DNA from 3 places in the Nostoc sp. ChiVER01 genome. Region 1 is predicted to be linked to each of the others. Evidence: predicted binding sites of a transcription regulator. Region 1 holds the regulator's gene; each other region holds the start of a gene.

Region 1 (7,171 bases):
ATGATAATGAAGAAATAAGTGAAATCCTTTTACAGAGTAGATTTAGAGGAACAATACCTTTTAATGATTATCATTATCAAAAATATCAGAGTAAGTAAAACAAAGCTTGAAAAAGCCTATCAATAGCAGATTAAGAATTTTCAGTGAAAACTTTAGGTATACAGTACTTTCAAGTGGCTAATACTATCTAAAAAGATATTAAAATTGAGATAGAAAATACAATTTTTGAGGAAGCGATCGCTCTATGCAAAGCAGTTCTGTAGCCTAGTATTATCCTGTAGCGGAGGCTGCGTAGCTTGTTCCATAAGAGTAGGAAAACAGCTATTCTCTAATCTAGAAGTTTTTCTTTGGAATAAAAGACGCGTTGCATAGCTTGCTTCTCTGTAAGAGTACAGTTTTGTGCATCATATTTAAACGCATCATTTAAGTAAGTGAGCAAGAAGAAATAAAACTATATTACGTAATGTAAAGTTAATTTAATCTGCTGTTACTAAACGGCTCCAGCCCTTAAAATATAGGTGAATCCGCTTAGTACAACCGTTTAATTATTCAGTACAATTTTGGAGACGGAGAGATTTGACCAACGTCCCCAATTCACATCTGTATCTTAACTAGAGTCCGAACAAGTTCAGAAGACTAAAGATAACACCTAGAGGCCCAGTTACAGTGCCTATGGTATCGCCAGTTTTAGCTGAACCAGATCGATTAACTACTACAACGTCATTATTGCGGAGTATGGGATTAGTTTGCTCATTAATCCCAGCCGAGAAATCCACTTTTACTATACGTTTAGTGACAGAACCATTAGGGTTGAGGCGAATCAAATCAACAGCTTTACTACTAGCTCTGGCATCATTAAATCCTCCAGCAGCGAGTATCGCTTGATTTAAGGAACTATTCGGCTGAACGTCTGTTAATCCTGGTTTTTTAACTTCACCTACCACACCAACTTGAATGCGTGTAGGAGACAAAGTAGTGGTAGCTAATTGAGTGGCTTCTGCGGGGTTAATTTCAGTTGCCGTCGGAATAACTATTGTATCTCCGTCTTGCACAATGATATCTTGATTGGCGTCACCACTCTGCAATAATTGCCAAAGATTGATATCTATAGCTTGTTCTGAGCCGGTTCTTGTTGGTCGGCGTAGCTTCAGATTACGAATATCAGCCTGTGCTGTAATTCCCCCAGCTAGTTGAATTACCCGCGTCACATTTGGTAAACCATTGGGAGTAGTAGTACCACTATTAGCGGTTGCGCCCCCTCCTTGTGGATCTGTGCTGGCTGGGGTGACAAGATACGAACCGGGACGGTTAACTTCACCAATAATTGTTACCGTGCGAGGTGTGGTTTGGCTAGCGGCAAAGTTGGATGCAAATATATTGCGAGATTCTGCCACGTTGAAGTTGGTTGCTGTTGGCACAACTATGGTATCTCCATCTCGCAAGGTAATATCCTGTGATAACCTGCCGGTTTGGATGAATTCTTTCAAATTGATGGTGGCAGTTTGCTCTGAAGAACGTCCTACTTTACGCCGTAATTGAACTTGAGTTACATCCGCAGCCAAGGTTACCCCCTGTGCTGTTGTTAATGCGGCTAATACAGTGGGATATTGTACACCTGGATTGTCTCCCGCGCCGCCGCTCAAGCTGAGAGTATAAGCTCCTGGACGTGTCACCTCTCCAGCAACGAAAACATTGATGGGACGAGGCGATAACAAATTGACTGAAATCAAAGGGCGTTTGAGGAAGCGAGCATATCTTCTAGAAATTTCGTCAGCAGCCTGTTCAGCTGTTAGACCGAGGACTGGCACACTGCCAATTAAAGGTAGGTTGATGGCTCCACCTGGGGGAATTTGATACTCACCTGTATATTCAGGTACTTCAAATACATTTACACGGATGCGATCGCCGCCTCCTAATGAATAATTAGTATCTAATTGTGTTGGTGTTGTTGGCGTTGGTGTTGTTGATGGTAATGGTTGTCCCTGAGCTAAACTGGCAAATGGCACGACGGCATTGACAGCAGTTAACAAAGCCACACCCACAACTGGCTGAGTTAGGAATTTAAACAAACTTGTATTAAGCATATTTACCTGAGACTCTGAAACTACAATCAATAATGTACTGTCTAAACATTTTTATTTGAACTATACCTAAGTATTCAAGTTCCCCGACACTCTTATTTTCCTCGAAAAGTGTCATTTTCCGGAGGAAATTTGTTTATTGAATTTGAATTTTTAGTGAAGCTAATTTAAAGTTAAGCCAACTTGAATATAGGAATTATAAAAAAATATTAGGGATTTATGCAAATCACCCCAGTTTCTACAATAAATTATCTGTTAATTAACAAGGCAGTGACGAATAAAATTTTCTTGTGAAAGTCAATTTTATGATATTTAAACTATGAACTCAAAAAGGCATAAAGTTTACTTTTGCTCTTCAAATTAACCCAAAATTTTCTATTTGGCAATAAGTTAGGAACACTAACTCAGTAAGTCATTTTTTCTTCGGATTTGTTGAATAAAAAACTCTTCTAGGGAGTAACGCGACAAATTCATGGCAATAATTTTACCCTCCATAAGACGAAGACTGGCGAGAAAATCATAATAATCGTCTTGTAGTGTACCTTGCCAGGAACCATCAGGTTCAAATCTGAGAGTGGGTATCCATTTTTGAAGAATTTCCCAGTCACCACCTTGACCTTTGACATGATATGTGTTATTTCCGCCTAAGAGTTCATTAAGGGAACCAGAGCAAATTAATTCACCTTGAGCGAGGATGGCAATGCGATCGCAAATCTGTTCTACTTCACTAAGAACGTGACTGTTAAAAAAAATCGTCTTTCCAGCAGCTTTTAGCGCCAGGATAATTTCTCGCATTTGGTAGCGTCCTACAGGATCAAGACCAGACATCGGTTCATCCAAAAAAACCAAATCTGGCTCGTTAATTAGCGCTTGTGCCATACCAACACGCTGTAGCATTCCTTTAGAATAGCGACGCAGCAACTTTTTGCGGGCATCGGCTTGGGATAAACCCACTAATTCCAGCAGTTGAGGAATACGTTTGCGTTGGACACTTTGGGGAATTTGGAATAGCCCGGCAGCTAGCTGCAAAAATTCCCAGCCAGTGAGATAGTCATACAAATAGGGATTTTCCGGCAGATAACCGATATGTTGCTTGATAGTGCGATCGCCTATTGGCTTACCCAACAATAATCCCCGTCCAGAGCTAGGGCGAATAATCCCCAGCAACAATTTTAAAAGGGTGGTTTTACCAGCACCGTTTGGCCCCAGCAACCCAAAGGTTTCACCTTTATAAACTGTTAAAGAACAGTTTTTGAGAGATACGACTTTTTGATTTAGCCAAAAACCAGTGCGATAAACTTTTCGCAACTCAGAAGTCAGGACTACTGGCGGAGTATCCGTCGTATTAAGTTGAGAATCAGGGTCATCTGCAACAGACTTCATCTCAGTTCAATTACTAATTACCAGCTTGGCACTAATTACAAGTTACCCAATAGGCTGATAATAACCATCACTAACCTGTGTGTCAATTGTCGTAAATAGAGTAGCTGAGTCAACACTAAAAATATTAGTCCTAGCAAATAATTCTGGTTAGCTTTACAAAACGCCTTTAGAACTGGGAATTAGACCAGCACGACGAGGGTCAATTTCCACCGCCAGCCGGGTTGCTCTTGCAAACGCCTTAAATGTCGCTTCAATAATGTGATGAGAATTAATGCCATCCAGTTGCCGAATGTGCAGTGTCATTTGGCTATGGTTCACCAGTGCCACGAAAAATTCGCGCACGAGTTGAGTATCATAGGTTCCTACACGCTGGGTAGGAATTTGTAAGCCGTAACTGAGGTGAGGGCGTCCAGAAAAGTCTAGGGCTACCTGAACTAAAGCTTCATCCAGTGGCGCAAGAAAATTACCAAAGCGGACAATGCCTTTTCTGTCTCCTAGTGCTTGGTTAAAGGCTTGGCCCAAGGTAATACCTACATCTTCGTTGGTGTGATGGTCATCAATTTCCCAGTCTCCCTTGGCTTGAACATCTATATCAATCAGCCCGTGGGAAGCAATTTGATGCAACATGTGATCTAAAAACGGAACACCTGTTGCTGCTGTGCAAGTTCCTCTACCATCCAGATTGATGGTAACTTGCACATTAGTTTCGCCAGTGGTGCGGTGAACAGTGGCAATCCGAGGGGTTTTAGTTGACTGGTCGTAGTTTGAATTAACTTGGCGATTGGTTGTTTGCATAGGAATGGGGAGTGGGGAATGGGGAGTGGGGAATGGGCAAGAATAATTCTTCGCTTACTCCCCCTACTCTCCACTCCCCAAATTATCTTACATTCCCATAATTTCATATCCTGCATCTACATATAGAATTTGTCCGGTAATGCCGCTAGACAAATCACTACATAAGAAAGCGGCAGCGTTACCCACTTCTAGCTGAGTGACGGTGCGTCGTAGGGGAGCTACTTCTTCTACATGATGAATCATATCCAAAATCCCACCCACTGCTGAAGATGCCAAGGTGCGGATGGGGCCTGCGGAAATGGCATTGACGCGGATATTTTGTGGCCCTAGTTCGGCGGCTAGGTAACGCACACTCATTTCTAAGCCAGCTTTGGCAACTCCCATGACATTATAGTTAGGGATTGCCCTAACACCGCCTAAATATGTGAGGGTAACGATACTACCTCCTTCTGTCATCAAAGGTTTAGCTGCACCAGTTAACTGCACTAATGAGTAGGTACTAATTTCTAAGGCGGTGTTGAAGCCAGAACGAGAGGTTTGACTAAAATTTCCAGTCAAATCATCTTTGCTGGCAAAGGCAAGACAATGGATGAGGATATCTAGCTTTCCCCACTTTTCACGGATTGTCTCAAAGGTAGATTGAATCTGTTCCTCATTTTGGACATTACAGGGAAGAAATAAGCTGGGGTTGAGGGGTTCTACCAATTCCGCAACTTTTTTCTCCATCTTGCCGCGTTCATCGGGTAGGTAAGTAATACCCAGGTTTGCTCCGGCGAGGTGCAACTGTTGGGCGATACCCCAGGCGATCGAGCGGTTATTGGCAATACCTGTAACAAGAGCATTTTTTCCAGTCAGATTTAGCATATAAATTGTTAATGCGATCGATCATCTAGGAGCATACTAGAATCTGAGGCACGTTTTGTCTTTGTTTTATACAGGCTTTGCAAAAATGAATATTGGTAAGAGTGTTTGCTATGACAAAAATCTTGATTTTTCCTAAAGATATTTCCAAAATAACTTTATTTGTTCTTTAAAAAACCCTTTTTAATACTGCTATTGGAAGTACTTATCAACAATTTGTAGCTGAAAGGATCACCAATTATGTATCATTATAAACAAAGAGTTATGAAGAGATTAGTTTGAGTATAGGAAAGTACAGAAAGGTTGACGGTGCTTTATTCATTTTTCGGGTGTATTCTTAGGTAATCAGTTTTTGTTTTTCCGGCATTGGGTAGGGGAAGGGAGATGATCGTGACACAAGATAAAGCCCTAGCAAATGTATTTCGTCAGATGGCGACCGGGGCGTTTCCGCCAGTTGTGGAAACGTTTGAACGCAATAAAACGATCTTTTTTCCTGGCGATCCTGCCGAACGAGTTTATTTTCTTTTGAAAGGTGCTGTTAAACTTTCTAGGGTGTATGAGGCAGGAGAGGAAATAACGGTAGCGTTGCTGCGGGAAAATAGTGTTTTTGGTGTATTGTCATTGCTGACGGGAAATAAGTCAGATCGGTTTTACCATGCGGTTGCATTTACGCCTGCGGAATTACTGTCAGCACCAATTGAACAAGTAGAGCAAGCACTCAAGGAAAATCCAGAATTATCAATGTTAATGCTGCGAGGTCTGTCTTCGCGCATTTTACAAACAGAGATGATGATTGAAACTCTCGCTCACCGAGATATGGGTTCTAGGTTGGTGAGTTTTTTGCTAATTCTTTGTCGAGATTTTGGAGTTCCTTGTGCAGATGGGATCACAATTGATCTGAAGTTATCTCATCAAGCGATCGCAGAAGCAATTGGTTCAACTCGTGTTACTGTTACTAGGCTACTAGGGGATTTGCGTGAGAAAAAGATGATTTCTATCCACAAAAAGAAAATTACTGTGCACAAACCTGTTACCTTAAGTAGGCAATTCACATAAAATCAATTGGAGAAAGGGGAATCGGCGCGTGTTTTATTTTGAAAAATGACACTAATAGCTAGAGGTAAATCTAAAATTGAGTAATTTCAGCTATTGCCAATTTCCACTTCTTTCCAGACAATGCTTAAAAGTAGTAGGCTGTATCTGGAAGGATTTCGGTAGCTAAAGATGACCACCGGATACATCCTCATCGCAGCAATTTTAATTCTGGGAGGCGTAATTGCAACCGTGGGCGATCGCATCGGCACACGAGTTGGCAAAGCCCGCCTCTCACTTTTTAACCTTCGTCCAAAAAATACTGCTGTACTAGTAACTATTTTTACGGGCGGTTTGATTTCTGCATCAACATTAGGGATTTTATTCGCTGCCGACGAAGGCTTGCGAAAGGGAGTCTTTGAATTAGAAGATATTCAAACAGACCTCAGACAGAAGCGGGAACAGCTAAAAACCGCAGAAACTCAAAAAAGTCAGGTAGAGAGTGAGCTAAACCAAGCAAGAATTGCCCAAACAAAAGCACAACAAGACTTGCAGGTAATTAATCAATATTTGCAGGCGGCGAATGCCAAACAACGCCAAACACAAGCTCAGTTGAACCGCACTATTAGTCAACAAGCTCAAACTCAAACTCAACTCCAACGCACTCAAAGTCAGCTAGAACAAGTTGTACCTCAATACCAAAAAGCTATAGCTGAATTGCAAAGCGTTTACAATCAGAGAAAGGAGCTACAAGCGGCAGTTGAACTACTGAAGACAGAACGTCAACGACTGTATGCTGAAGCTAAAAAAGCTATTGACGAAGCCAAAACAGCTATTGAAAAACGCGATCGCGAACTTGCTAATCGCCAAGAAGGTATAGAAGTACGCGATCAAAAAATTTCCCAACTCGATCAATTGATTCAAAAGCGTAACGTAGAAGTAGCAGCGCGAGAGCAAGTAATTGCCACACGGGAATCACGCCTCAAAGACTTGGAAGCACAACAGGAGCAACTAGAAAT
Region 2 (7,171 bases), on a different contig from region 1:
TTAGTGAATGTTGTATAGTCAATACTTTTGTCTGCTTCGTTTATATCACCCAGCTTATTAATAAGTGCCTGTGGAATATTATGCCAAGAAGCACCTTTATTGCCAAAGAGAATTACCCAACCTCCATACGGTGTAAATGCAACACTCTTTATCGTTTTTTTCTGTTTATTTATTTCTAAAAGTTTATTAGTAACGTCTTGTGGAAAATTCGTACTCTCATAAAAACCATTATCGTTATAGATAACTATCCACTCCCGCGAAGGTGTAAACGTAATGCTATTTATAATTCCACGGTTTTTATTTATATCGTTCAAGTCTTTGAGAAGTTTTTGTGGAAGAAGATACGTAGAATAACCATTTCTACCAATTACTATTCCGAAACCTCCATTAGGAGCAAACACAATTTGATTAATAGCTTTTTTTTGCTGAGTTAATGTTTTGATATAGCTAGTTACTAGGGGAGGAATATTGGATGTGTAGTAATCAGCCCAAGCCCGTGAAGAACTTAAGCCAATAGTAGATAAAATGCCTACTACTATTGATGTACTTGCAAAAAACCTAGCAGTTCCTTTTGAAATGTGCTGTACTAAAAAATTATTAGACATATGACTCTGTTTCTAATGTTGGGGTGATCAAGGAGAAATCTTTTAACTGCAAAAGTTTGATCGCACTTCTTGGAGAAGAATTATTACTTTACTATGCTTGTATCCTTAACCGAGAGTATTGGTACACGTACCGCTTTACGATGTACAATAAGCATGTGATAAACCATCTGCCAATGGTTACTATTAGGGTAATTTACAAGTACATCACTTATCATTTGCCGATTTTGATTTCTTATGACAAAAGTTTGGTCTGCTAGGGATTTTTGACTAGCTACAGATAACACTGAAAATACTAATACACGAACTATTGCAGTTTTGCGAACTAATTTGGTAAACATCATGTAACTTGTCTCTTTATTTGCAGAGAGCAGAATCGTCAGAGCTATGTTTGTGTTTTTCATAATAAATGATTCCCGTAATTTATCTAGGGTAAGATGAGATCAATATTCAAATTGCACTGCCTATTACTTTTTACCTACACAGTAATTTGTTGTTTTTCGGTCAAACACACGGCAACACCTTTCTCATAATAAGCTGCTTCATTGATGAAGACTGGGTAAACTGTTGATTTACCTTCATAAGCAATAGTTCTACCCTCAAAAGTTAAAAAAATCGGCTCCCCAGGATTGAGAGGTTCATAATCTTTAAACTGTAGATTTGGGTGAATCATCGCTTGAATATCTCCATGCTCGTTTCTGGGATAATCAATAGTCCCTACATGTTGATAGAGCGTGAGCGTGTCGTTTTTTAGTGGAATTGAACCTTGGTTTAACGCCTCTACATAATCCAAAATTTCATAAATCAGTTTCTCCGTTTTCTGAAACAAATCTGCACTTAACACACCTTGAGGTACTGAACCAACTTCAACAGCAAAACCCAATTCACATTGGGAAATTAAGAAAGAATCTTCTTCATGAGATTGAATATAAAGAACCTTCACCAAAGGATTTATCGAACTCAGATATGCTGCTAATTGCAACAAGAAAGGATCAAGCTTAATAAGAATCAGAGTTAATCCCATGTTTGCAGTCGTGCTGTGCAAATCCACAAAAATGCTTGTCTGCGATTTATTTTTCGGTTTGAGGATTTCGATAATCAGTCTTGCCTGCCTATCTTCATTGCTCCTGAGTTCCAGGTTTTGCAGGTCTTCCTTGTTGAAGTTGCGGTTTAAGTCTTTGTCGATGTAACGCCTGCCTTCTGCAAAGGCTTCCGGATTGCCCAACAATGTTAGTGTTTCAAAGCTAGGTCGTTGAATTAGGTGAGGAAATTGCTCAAAGAGTTTAGTTATATATATTCCTGTTAGTTCATTCCCGTGGATTCCACCAATAATTACGGCCCGGTGGATTTTTTGGCTGCTTTGGTTCATGTATAGTTACTCGCTCAATACTTGTAAATGCATAATAAAAGTAATACTATGCTTCTGCAAGCTTAAATTTGCATAAGATTAGATAAAATTGGCATAGTGCTTAATACGTATGGAGTTAGACAAGCTAAAATACTTTACTGTTCTGGCTGAAGAACTCAACTTCAGTCGAACTGCTGACCTCTTGGATATCGATCAGCCATATCTGAGCAAGCATATTCGTCGCTTGGAAAAGGACTTAGGATTTGAACTGTTTGACCGAGAGAGACGACCACTCCAGTTAACATCTGGGGGAAAAGTTTTCTTTGAAGATGCTTCTGAGATTATTAGGCAGGTTGAACGGGCGAAGAGACGAGCATACAGAGCTAGTCTTGGTGAGGTAGGAGAGTTGACGATCGCACTTAATAGTTCAATTACTAACAGTGTTCTGCCAAATGTACTGCAAGCTTTTCGCTCCCATCGTCCTGATGTCGAGCTAGTTTTATGTGAGTTAGCATTGAATGAGCAAATACAGCAGTTGCTTGATTACCGAATTGATATTGGTTTTGATTTTTTGCCCAATGATAATCACCCAGATTTAGAGTCTATAACCATTTTGTCAGAGCCACTAGTGATTGCTTTACCTGAGTCACATCTACTAGTAGCTAAATCTCAAATTCCACTCAAGGCATTAGCGAATGAACCTTTTGTTTTACCTTCACCAAAAGTAATCCATTTCTATAATCAAATTATTAATTTTTGTGAACAGGTTTTTGGTCATGAATTAAAAGTTGTCCAACAAGCAACTTGGATGCTGACCGTATTGAGTTTAGTTGCGGGTGGAGTTGGGGTGTCTTTGGTGCTAAAAAATGCCCAAAATATTCAGCGTCAGGGAGTTGTGTACAGACCAATTGAAGGAAATAACCTGAAAATCAGCATTGTTGCGCTTTGGCGGCGTGACGACCAATCTGCTGTTTTAAATGAGTTTCTAGAGGTTCTCAAAGATATAAGCCGCAGATGGGAAATGTAAGAAAGGTCGTGGAGAATTTGCGAACCAAGGTTGCTCAACTAACTCCAGAAATTGCTGCTTAAAGAATTTATATTGCTTTATGCAACAGTCCACCCATCTGTTCGCTGATGTGATGTGAGTGCTGAGGATATCCGCATTATGTTTCGAGCAGATCGAGGACTGGGGGAAGTGGACGGGATGAGCATTGCCTTGGTTGGAAGTGGTCTTCGTAAGTGTAGGCAAACCGTCCACACTTTGTCTACAACGTGTCTACAGAAAAGTTCCCGCTACTTCAATGAAAGCGATCGCAGTATTGAAAGTGGCTCATTAAGTCCTTAACGTAACTTTCTGCACAGTTGCTCATTTCTACCCCATGCCTAAATCTTAAGGATAAAGACCTCTGTCAGTCAGCGCCTGAGCCACTCTACCTACCCCTAAAGTATAAGCAGCTAATCGCAGAGGAATTTGCCGTATCTCCGACTGCTGAATCACCCGATGGTAAGCTTGTACCATCAAATGCTCCATTTCGCGGTTAACGCGTTCCTCATCCCAAAATACATAGGAAAGACCCTGCACCCACTCTAAATAACTGACTACTACACCGCCAGCATTCGCCAATATATCGGGTAGCACTGTCACACCCCGCGCCTCTAACGCCAAGTTAGCCTCAAGAGTAATCGGCCCGTTAGCTGCTTCTGCGACAATTCGTGCTTGCACTTGATTCACATTTTCTTCAGTGATTTGGTTTTCTAAAGCCGCCGGTATTAAAACATCGCAGGGCAAAGTTAATAAATCTGCATTGCTAATTGGTACAGATTGCGGGAAACCCATAATACTCTTACGATTTTCAGCAGCATAGACTTTCAACCTGGGAATATCAAGACCGACTTCGGAAAATATTCCTCCAGCACCCGTTGAAACAGCAATAACTTTCGCGCCTGCTTGATGTAATAATTCTGCTGCGGCACAGCCAACGTTACCGAAACCCTGAATAGCTACTCGGATACCTGCTAAGGATTTACCTTGCTGTGCCAGCGCCTCACGGACAATAATCATCACGCCACGTCCGGTTGCCATTTCTCGTCCCAGCGAACCACCAATAGAAAGCGGTTTTCCAGTTACAACCCCTGGTACAGCATGACCGACATTCACAGAGTAAGTGTCCATCATCCAAGCCATCTCACGGGCAGAAGTACCCATATCTGGAGCAGGAATATCTACAGCAGGCCCAATATCTTTAATCAACTCGCTGATATAACGGCGGGTGATTCGCTCTAGTTCGCCAACACTGTAGCGTTTCGGATCTATGGGAATGCCACCCTTCCCACCACCGTAAGGTATACCTAACAAAGCACATTTCCAGGTCATCAGCATTGCTAGAGCAGATACTTCCCGTAATGTCACTGCTGGATGGTAACGGGTTCCACCCTTGTAGGGGCCTAAAACATCGGAGTGTTGCACCCGGTGTCCAGCAAGAACCTGTATTTCCCCATTATCTAATTTCACGGGGATGGAAACCGTCACAACCTTACGCGGGTGGCTAAGAATTTCTAGCAAACCCTGATTTAAATTTAATTCTTTAGCTGCCGCTTCTAAGTAGCTACATGCTTGATCAAATGGGCATATATGCGCTGGAGAAGCAGGTTCTGGCAGCAACAGAGATTTTGAAATCATAAAATTTTCTCCTAATCACGGTATCTTTACGAACCGGATATCATCTGTATTTAGCTTATCCTTTTTTTTAGGGAAATAAAATTTTTGTAGTTTTTGTTACAGTTTTATATTTTATATTCTGCTATTGCTACAAAAGCAGGATAATTATATATCAAGAGCAAAAACTTAAGTAAAACTTATATATAACGTCAGTCAGATAGTTAAAATGACAAGTTTTTACCTTGCTAGTGCGATCGCTGCATTCTGTCCTCCAAAGCCAAAACTGCAACATAGTACTTGCCTAATTTTACTTAAACGTGCAGATGTAACGATATCTAAATCAAACTCCGGCTGCTGAAATCCTACACAAGGTGGTAATATTTGATGCTTTAAGGCCATGAGAGAAAAAGCCACACCTAAAGCTCCAGATGCTCCTAATGTGTGGCCTGAGCTTCCCTTGGTGGAACTAACTGCCACCCCTTGGGGAAACAAACGCTGGATTACCATGCTCTCCATTTGGTCATTTAGCTGGGTAGCTGTGCCATGAGCATGAATGTAATCAATATCAGTTGGTGAGAGGCAACTACGTTCTAGACATTGTTTGATAGCAGCGATCGCACTTTTGCCTTCAGGTTCTGGTGAATTACCATGATATGCATCGTTAGTTAAGCCAAAACCGAGAATTTCACCATACACTTTTGCTTGACGCTGTTTTGCCAACTCTGCTGATTCCAAGACAAACACAGCTGCGCCTTCGCCTAACACTAAGCCTTGCCGGTGCAAATCAAAGGGATAAGCCCCAGTTTTTGCCAAAGCACCCATCTGCTGAAATCCAGCTAAAGTTAGGGGTGTAATCGGCGCTTCTATTGCGCCAGCGATCGCCTGTTGACATTGCCCAGTTTGAATAAGCAAAGCTGCTTGAGCAATCGCCCAAATTCCAGTTGCACAAGCTGCCATCGGTGCTAAAACTATACCTGATGCACCGATTTGTCTTGCAGTAGCGATCGCGTTCATGTGAGGTAATGTATCTAGCCAATTTCCAAAAGAGGACACGGACAAATTCGCTACATCTTTATACATTTGCTGCGCCATGATTTCCCAAGACGCTTGATAAGAGCGACTCGATCCAATGACTACAGCACAATCAGGTGCATGTGAAACTAAGCCAGAATCTTGTAAAGCAGAAGCTACAACCATCTGAGTTAACATTGTCAACTCAGATGGTTGTTGACCAATCAAACCTAGAGGAAGTGGTGTAAATTCTGGAAAAGGTTGATGTAATCGAATTCCAGATTTACTTGCTAGCAAATTTTGCCAGCTATCTTCTAAGTTTCCACCCAAGGCGGAAATTAAACCAATACCAGTGACAACAACCTTTGTCAATTTAGGAGTTAGTAGTTATTTTCCCCCTGCCCCCTGCCCTCTTCCTCTACTTCCCTGATATTTTCAGATTTTCAGCACCTTGTGTGACTTTAGCGGAGTCAATGCGATCGCCTTGCTTAATTTTGTTTACTACATCAAAGCCTTGAGTTACATTGCCAAACACAGCATAGTTACCATCTAAGAACGGCAAATCTGCTAAAGCAAAGTAAAACTGGGCAGAGGCGGAGTCTGGTGCTTGCGATCGTGCCATCGCTACTGCACCCTGTTTATGGGGTAATACGACAGGTTGAGCAGTAGCATCAAAGGGTTTATTGTAAGTCGGAGTATCTGAACCTTTCGCCTTAACTTCTAAAGGTATATAACGAGCATTTCCCGTTTTTGGGTCAATATAACTACCAGTTCCCAGTCTATCTGCTGGAACTTTCGGGTCTTTACTTTGTGGATCGCCCCCTTGAACAACAAATGGTTGGGGTTCCCGTACAACTCGATGGAAAACTAAACCATCGTATACACCCTTCTGCACTAAATCTACGAAGTTGCCTGCTGTAATAGGGGCATCAGTGCCATCTACTTCGATAGTAATCGGCGAGCCTTTAACCGTAAGTACCACAGTAGCCTTGCCATCGAGACGTGGTAAATCTGCCAGTCCAGGAATACTCTCACTATTAGTTTCAGATGAAGATGTTGCTTCAGTAGTTGTCTTGCTGCTTGCCTCGCTTGTGGTCGAGGTAGCTGTCGAGATTGGAGAAGACGTATTAGATGCGACTTGCTGTGTTGAACATCCACCCAACATCAAAGCACTGATGATCGCAATAGAAAGCAAAAATTGTGAAATTTTTAACCGCATTGCCTGTTACCGATTTAACCAGAGTATCTTATCGTTTCGAGGGGTATTGAGAATGGGAATTGGGAATGGGGAATTGGGAATTGGGGATTGAGCATTGGTCATTAATCAATAACTCTTCTTCCCCTGCTCCCCCTGCTCCCCCTGCTCCCTCATCCCCACTTCCTTACAGTCCTTCTAATGACACTCCCAAAAAGCGGGCTAATTTTGCACCTTCTGTTTCTAACTCTGTTAAAGATAACGGTTGTCCCACCCGTGTTAAGGGTATATCTCGCCGGCCCTTAATGCGTAGATAGAGGGCGCGAAGAGGATTAAGACCTTCTTTGACGGATATT
Region 3 (7,171 bases), on a different contig from region 1:
TATATTTAATATAATTAAATTTTAAATATACACGTTCCTCAGTAATACTGAATATATTTCGGAAGCCTCAGTCAATAAAAACAGTATTTATACTTAAAAAAATTAAAATATTATTAATATATACTGTTTTAGACAAAAAGCTTACAGCAATTTATTAACATATCTAACTTTTGGCTGATGTGAAAATAGCATTTTTAAGAATATCACTTAAGTAGATAAACTATTTAATAACAGCAAATAAAGCTTAATTTACAAGCGTTGCTCATAGTTACTTGTATACCGCCAACAATAATTGAATTAATTTTATAAAGTTATTTTTTCACGAAACCCAGTAGATATACGGTAGAAAAGAAAAAACATTTTTGATTTAAAAAATAGTAAATTTACTGAAAGCCATGAAGACTAACTTCCGAATCAAAAAGTTTCTGATATTGTGTATAGGTGCTTACATTCTAATACCGAAAATTGCAGCCTTTACAGGTATGTTCAGTACTGCAAGCGCTAATACTTTTGAGGCTACTAGCAATAACATCTTAATTGCCCGCAAAGTCAATTCTGAAAACTTACAAGACACGTACATTCCACCAAATTATGGTGGCCCCGACAGTCAGCATGGTAGCGGCACTCGCTAATATGAATTTAATAATTTTGGATTTTAGATTGACCAGAAGAGGCAGGGGAACAAGCTCCGGTTTTCCCTGCGTGGAGTGAAAAACCGAACATGCACAAGCTCCGTCATGAAGGACGCTTATAAAAAGCATCCAAACTCTGTCCCGGTCTCCCCTTCTGAAAGAACTGCTCCTTTTCCTCTTGTTGACTCCATACCTGAGCTATTGTCATTAAGTTATGAGCTAAGAGCTACTTTCCACTCAAGTAGACTGAATTTCCCCTTTCAACAGCTAGTGATAATGACTTAAGAGCGTCACCCGTCCAAGCTGTTGCTGCTACAAAAAACGGGATTAAAAGCCTTTGCTAGAAAGCTGTTCGGGAAACTTCAATCAGGATAATAGTGGAGATTTCCACCAATGCTCTGTTTGTACAAGTGCGTGAACTTGCCAATTTGGGTCTGGCTGAGGATAATCTAAACGGTAGTGTCCACCTCGGCTTTCGGTTCTAAAAGCAGCACTTTTAAGAATTAAATCAGCTACATCTAATAAATTGCGGGTTTCTGCCCAAAGTCTCAATTGCCGTTCAACATCTGGGATGTCAAAACTAGCTGATTCTGTGGGACGTAAAGCAAGCAAGAATTGACTTAAAGGCAGGATTGCGAAATCTTGCTGCCAAGATTCAATAGTAGCGATCGCACTTTCTAACTTTGATTGCTCCCGACAAATACCAGCACTTTCCCAAACTAAACGTGGTAACTTCTCCCTGAGTGCTTCTAGCTGTGCTTGCTGGATATGCCACTCATTAGCATCAGCACTAAATTTCTGTAATGGTAATACTGGTGTTTCTGACGGTAGCCCAATATTTTCCAACTCAATTTTGTCCATTTGGGCCCCAAACACAATACATTCCAGTAGGGAATTACTGGCAAGGCGGTTTGCCCCATGCACCCCGGTACTAGCGGTTTCACCCACCGCATACAAACCGGGAACATTTGTGCGATTCATCAAATCCGCGACAATACCACCCATCCAGTAATGGGCAGCAGGGGCCACAGGAATTGGTTCATGGAAGACATCAACTCCCCAATGCTGACAAACTTTGATGATGTTGGGAAAGCGGTAACGAATCTTGTCGGCAGGTATGGGGCGCATATCCAACCAGACATGGGCAGTAGCTAAATCAACGGCAGTACGTTGTAAATGGCTGAAAATGGCTCTACTGACCACATCTCGAGGTGCGAGTTCACCCGCCGGGTGGTAGTCAAAGGCAAAACGCCGCCCTTCGTTATCGACAAGGTGTGCGCCCTCGCCGCGTACAGCTTCGCTAATGAGAAAGCGATCGGCACCAGGTTTAGTTAGGGCTGTGGGATGAAATTGTACAAATTCCAAATCGCGGAGGATCGCCCCAGCCCGATATGCGATCGCTACTCCATCACCTGTACTTACAGCCGGGTTAGTGGTTTGGGCAAATACCTGACCGCCACCACCAGTTGCCAATACTACAGCACTAGCCTTTACCCATGTGATTTTTCCTTGATAAAACAGACTGATTCCTTGAGTGCGACCAGTTTCCGGTTCAATCCACAAACTTAAAGCCAAAGCTTGCTGAATGATTTGAATATTTTGGCGACGTAATACTTGCGCCGCAAGGGTGGTAGTAACTTCCCTCCCTGTGGTGTCTGCGGCATGGAGAACGCGGTTGCGAGAATGGGCAGCTTCTAAAGTTAAAGCCAAGGCTTGACCATGACGGTCAAAAGCAACTCCCAAGTCAACTAGGGATTGAATACATTTAGGTGCAAGTTGGGCGAGAAATTCTACAGCAGTGCGATCGCATAGACCTGCACCCGCCCGGATCGTATCTTCAATGTGTAGCGTGGGAGAATCTTCCGGGGCAACTGCTGCGGCAATACCGCCTTGCGCCCAATCACTGGCGGATAAAGCAATAGTTTCTTTGGTAATCAAGCCGACTCGCAAGGAATTTGGTAGACACAACGCTGTGTATAGTCCAGCAGCACCAGCGCCGACTACTAAGACATCAAATTGGCTAGGAATATCTATCTGAGACAAGGTATGGGGGCTGGGGGTAGAGGGCAGGGGGACTCGGGACCCCCACGGAGTGTGGATTGGGGGAGAGGGGGCAGGGGGAGGCAAGGAAAAATTTTATTTTGTCTTCCTTGTACCCCTTGCCTTCCTTGTGCCCCCTTTATATGTAATAGAAGATTCCCACTCTCTAGAATTAGGAGTGGGATGCTATTTTGCTAGATTAACTGCTGCAAATTGCAGTTATCTGTAGATGCCGTTGTTAAAGCGATCGTCTCCCTCGTTAAAGGCAGGTTCTAGTTCTGTCACGGTGAACTTATCCAAGTTGGCTTGCAGGGTTTGTTTCTGGCGATCGCTCAATCCTGGAAGATCCAATACATCCTCTACATTTTTGTAGGGAGCATTTGTGATGATTTTCTTAGCCAAGGTGGGATAAAGCCCTGGATACTGTTGAAAAGCTCGGACGTTGGTATTGTTCAAATCAATTTTTTTACCAAATTCCGTTCCTAGCTTCGCATCTGCCCGATTCTGCCGCTCAATTGCCAGAATTGGGACTTGAGGAAATGCAAAACTGTTGAAACTAGCAGCTTGGGCTATCTGAGTTGTTCCCAGCCATCCCCAGCAACTAAGTAACAAGCTAAACACTGTTAATAAACGCGCCAATCCTTTCACGATTTTCTACCTCTTTCCATCAAACAGAAATAAAAGTTTTAAGCTAGCAGCAGTCATGAGTCATGAGTCATGAGTCATTAGCCAGAGTGCCAAGGACAAAAGACAAAGGACAAAGGACAAAACCTGATAGCTTAATCAACACAGCAGTCATCAGAAACTAATATACAGCGTATTAATATCCACAATATTTACCGTTACTGGGTTTGACTGTACTTTTGCCAAAAATTTTTATTGTGGTAACAGTGATTGATAGCTGCAATACAGTTCTATCCATGATCCTGAGCATTCCCAAATAGACGAAATCTTTTCGGGGTGGCTGATTTTAGCTTCCAACTATACATGAGATCGTTCGATGCCTAATACCGAAAACCCTAGCAGGATGAGTTGATAGCAATGAACTGTGATGTAATATTTCTTAACCTACTAATCATCTACAGCATCATTCTTGATGTACCGTAGACTGGACTGGAAAAAGTCTCGGATTTGATACTACACAATTTTTTAATATTTTCTAGGCTGCGATCGCAGCTAATAAAAATAGACTGTCTACCAAAATCGTGCTTAAAACTGCGCCGCTAAAGGCATACCAGTGTTTTTGCTTTCGGACTAAAGGCAAAACCCCGACTGTCAACAGGACTAAGGCCAAAACTATGGCCCAACTTTGTCCCCAAGGTGTTTGTACTCGTATCAGAGCATTTTGTAATATTTGCGGTACTACATCTGCATCTACTATCATAATTTGCCGCCAATAGGGCATCAAGTCTGCTATATAGAAATATACGTCGGTTAAAACTGTACCTAGTAAAGAACCTAAATAAAACCAGTTACCTACCTTGCCCCAATTCTTTGCCAAACACCAACAAGCAAAGGGTAATCCTATAGACTCTACTGGCAGATGCCATGCAGGTTCCCAACGTAACCAACCCCAGTAAATCGCTCCTGCTAACCAACTCCAGCTAAACCCTAAAAGCAAATCTCCCCATACATAAGTTGCAGGACGTGACATTAAGGTAAAACTTAGCCAAACCCAAAATGCTGTCAGGGCTAAACTTAGACTTGGTAGCGATCGCACTATTGGCGCTTCTACAAATACTGGTACTGTTACCAAAAACACCGCCGCCGCAAACACTAACCAAGTTTGTCGGGCAGAGATAGATAAGGGAAGAGAAGGAGAAAAGGAAAGTGTAGATTCCAATTCCCTGATACCCTTGTGCCCAGTAACAGTTAAATCTAACTCTGTATCAATAGAAGGGGTAGAAGCAGTGTAGGAGGACAATGTATTATTAATCAAAGTTTTTAATATTTGTTACTAAACTTTATTTTATTTAAGATATCACATTTTAAAATCCCCCCCTGGGGGATTGCCTGGGGCATTGTAATTATACTGAAATTTCGGGGAGCGCAGCCGCAAACCAAACAAAACATTCATTCTGCGCCAGACTAATTCACTCAAGTTACCTGATGTACAGAACATCTCTGTAGTTAGCATTTACAAAAAACTACACAGAGGCAGGAAGAGCAAATCAAAAAGGGATTCAACCCTCAATACTGTTCAGTTAAGCTTTTTTCTCTCCTCTTGCTTCCCATGCCTCGTCTACTCCCCTTATCTTACTCGGCTCATGTAATGGGTAAAAAGTCAATAGCATCAGTCCGCTAAATATTAAAGTTTGATGAATTGCCAAAATTTCGTTGACTTATTGATGTGGGTGTAAGAACATGGCCAGCGTCTTAGATGATGTTATTGATTTAGTAAAGTGGAATTTTCTCCAATATCAGGTGCAGTAAAAAGTATAGAAAATAACATCGCTATTAGCTAAGTAATGATGTCTAGAACAGGAAAAAGGTATTAATTGATGGAGTTTATTCAAGCTTTTATTTTGGGTATTGTTCAGGGTATTACAGAGTTTTTGCCAATCAGTAGCACTGCACATCTTCTGATTGTGACAAAAATATTTGGTTGGAAAGAACTAGGTTCTAAAGATTTTGTCGATGCAATTCAGTTTGGCAGCGTTATAGCAATTGTGGGCTATTTTTGGTCGCTGATTTATAGTATTGTCAAAGGTGGAATCGAAGCGCTAAAAGATAAAGACTGGCAACGTGAGGAGTGGAAAATTCTTGTCGGTATTGTAGTAGGAACAATGCCTGCCTTAATTTTCGGCTTTCTTTTGAAAGACATTCTGCCGGAAAGTGCATTAATTATTGCCATCATGTCAATCATCATGGCACTTTTATTAGCTTTGGCAGAGAAAATTGGCACTCGCAAGCGAGATTTTAATTCATTGCAGATTCGGGATGGTATTTTAGTTGGATTAGGACAAACACTTGCTTTGATCCCTGGTGTTTCTCGTTCTGGCTCAACGTTGACAACTGCTTTATTTTTAGGATTAGAACGCGATACAGCAGCGAAATTCTCATTTTTATTAGGATTTCCAACTCTTACCATTGCAACGCTGTATAAGAGTCTGAAAATATTCAAGTTATTTGAAGCTCATCAGTTGCCAGATAATATTGTTGGACTGTTGATTGTAGGGATTATTTCAACCTTGATTTTTTCCTACCTATCAATTGCATTTTTGATCAAATACTTAGCGACCAAAAACACTTTAGTTTTCGTTTGGTATAGATTGGCATTCGGCAGTGCTATTTTAGCTGCGATCGCAGCAGGATGGAAAGGATAATTCATAATAGTCATTAGTCGTTGGTCATTAGTCATTAGTTTAAAGCAAATGACTAATGTCCAATGCCCCATGATCAATGCCATATACCCAATGAGTACCATTAATCCTGCTCGAATTACCAAAGTTCTTCCAGACTCAATAGCCGCAGAGATTGGCTTTGAAGCTGGGGATGCGATCGTTGCTATCAATGGTACGCGTCCCCGCGATTTAATTGATTATCAGTTTTTGTGTGCTGATGAAGTTTTGGAACTAGAAGTTTTAGACGCTGCTGGTAAAACTCATAGCCTGGAAATAGAAAAAGATTACGATCAAGACTTAGGGCTAGAATTTGAAACTGCCCTATTTGATGGCTTAATTCAATGCAATAATCGCTGTCCGTTTTGCTTTATCGACCAACAGCCACCAGGTAAACGTACTAGCTTGTATCTAAAAGATGACGATTACCGTCTGAGCTTTTTGTACGGTTCTTATCTTACCCTAACTAATTTGCCAGAAAGAGAATGGCAACGGATTGAGCAAATGCGCTTGTCTCCGTTGTATGTTTCTGTTCATGCTAGCGAGCCGGAAGTTAGAATTAGACTGCTAAAAAATCCGCGTGCAGGACAAATCTTGCAACAACTTAAGTGGTTTCAAGAAAGGCGACTACAAATTCATGCTCAAGTAGTTGTTTGTCCTGGTATAAATGATGGCAAACATCTAGAACAAACTCTCAAAGATTTAGCGTCTTTTCATACTGGTGAAGTAGCTGCGGTGGCATCGGTGGCAGTTGTACCAGTTGGGTTGACACGGTTTCGGCCTCCAGAAGACGAACTCATACCTGTAACTAGGGAAAAAGCAAAAGAAGTGATTTCCCAAGTGCGAATGCTCTCGCGGCAATTTCGCCAAAAACTCGGTTCTAGCGTTGTTTGGTTGGCCGATGAGTGGTTTTTGATAGCAGGTGAGGAATTACCCAGCGAATCTGAATATGAAGAATATCCCCAAATTGATAATGGAGTTGGTTCAATTCAATTATTTATCAAGCAATTTGCCACCGTTGCAGCAGAATTACTACCGCCAAAAGTATATCCTCAAAGAAAATTAACTTGGATAGTAGGCAACGCCGTAGAAAAAGCATTTCAACCCATTTTGAAACGCTTAAATTCTATTGAGGGTTTAGAAGTGAATATGCGTGCT

What was found. The regulator NtcA, encoded in region 1, controls nitrogen genes in cyanobacteria. The targets are predictions, from matches to a motif close to TNTGTANNNNNNNNTACANA.
Region 2: RMY00_RS30900 (Glu/Leu/Phe/Val dehydrogenase) is a predicted target of NtcA. The motif match lies at 4,714-4,733, and genes of this name have one in related genera.
Region 3: RMY00_RS29950 (DUF3120 domain-containing protein) is a predicted target of NtcA. The motif match lies at 4,614-4,633, and genes of this name have one in related genera.

What each region holds. Positions count from the first base shown of each region.
Region 1 covers NZ_JAVRBS010000004.1:239,896-247,066, forward strand. The annotation lists gene RMY00_RS07805 (SLBB domain-containing protein) at 612-2,084, opposite strand; gene RMY00_RS07810 (ABC transporter ATP-binding protein) at 2,481-3,464, opposite strand; gene hisB (imidazoleglycerol-phosphate dehydratase HisB) at 3,618-4,259, opposite strand; gene fabI (enoyl-ACP reductase FabI) at 4,347-5,123, opposite strand; gene ntcA (global nitrogen regulator NtcA) at 5,505-6,176, shown strand; gene RMY00_RS07830 (DUF3084 domain-containing protein) at 6,345-7,171, shown strand, end outside.
Region 2 covers NZ_JAVRBS010000034.1:82,140-89,310, forward strand. The annotation lists gene RMY00_RS30875 (hypothetical protein) at 1-605, opposite strand, end outside; gene RMY00_RS30880 (hypothetical protein) at 689-1,006, opposite strand; gene RMY00_RS30885 (aspartoacylase) at 1,081-1,971, opposite strand; gene RMY00_RS30890 (LysR family transcriptional regulator) at 2,081-2,977, shown strand; gene RMY00_RS30895 (hypothetical protein) at 3,116-3,295, shown strand; gene RMY00_RS30900 (Glu/Leu/Phe/Val dehydrogenase) at 3,341-4,630, opposite strand; gene RMY00_RS30905 (beta-ketoacyl-ACP synthase) at 4,847-5,992, opposite strand; gene RMY00_RS30910 (peptidylprolyl isomerase) at 6,039-6,839, opposite strand; gene RMY00_RS30915 (photosystem I assembly protein Ycf4) at 7,003-7,171, opposite strand, start outside.
Region 3 covers NZ_JAVRBS010000032.1:40,861-48,031, forward strand. The annotation lists gene RMY00_RS29935 (hypothetical protein) at 396-632, shown strand; gene nadB (L-aspartate oxidase) at 999-2,675, opposite strand; gene psbU (photosystem II complex extrinsic protein PsbU) at 2,892-3,320, opposite strand; gene RMY00_RS29950 (DUF3120 domain-containing protein) at 3,832-4,611, opposite strand; gene RMY00_RS29955 (undecaprenyl-diphosphate phosphatase) at 5,174-5,998, shown strand; gene RMY00_RS29960 (TIGR03279 family radical SAM protein) at 6,089-7,171, shown strand, end outside.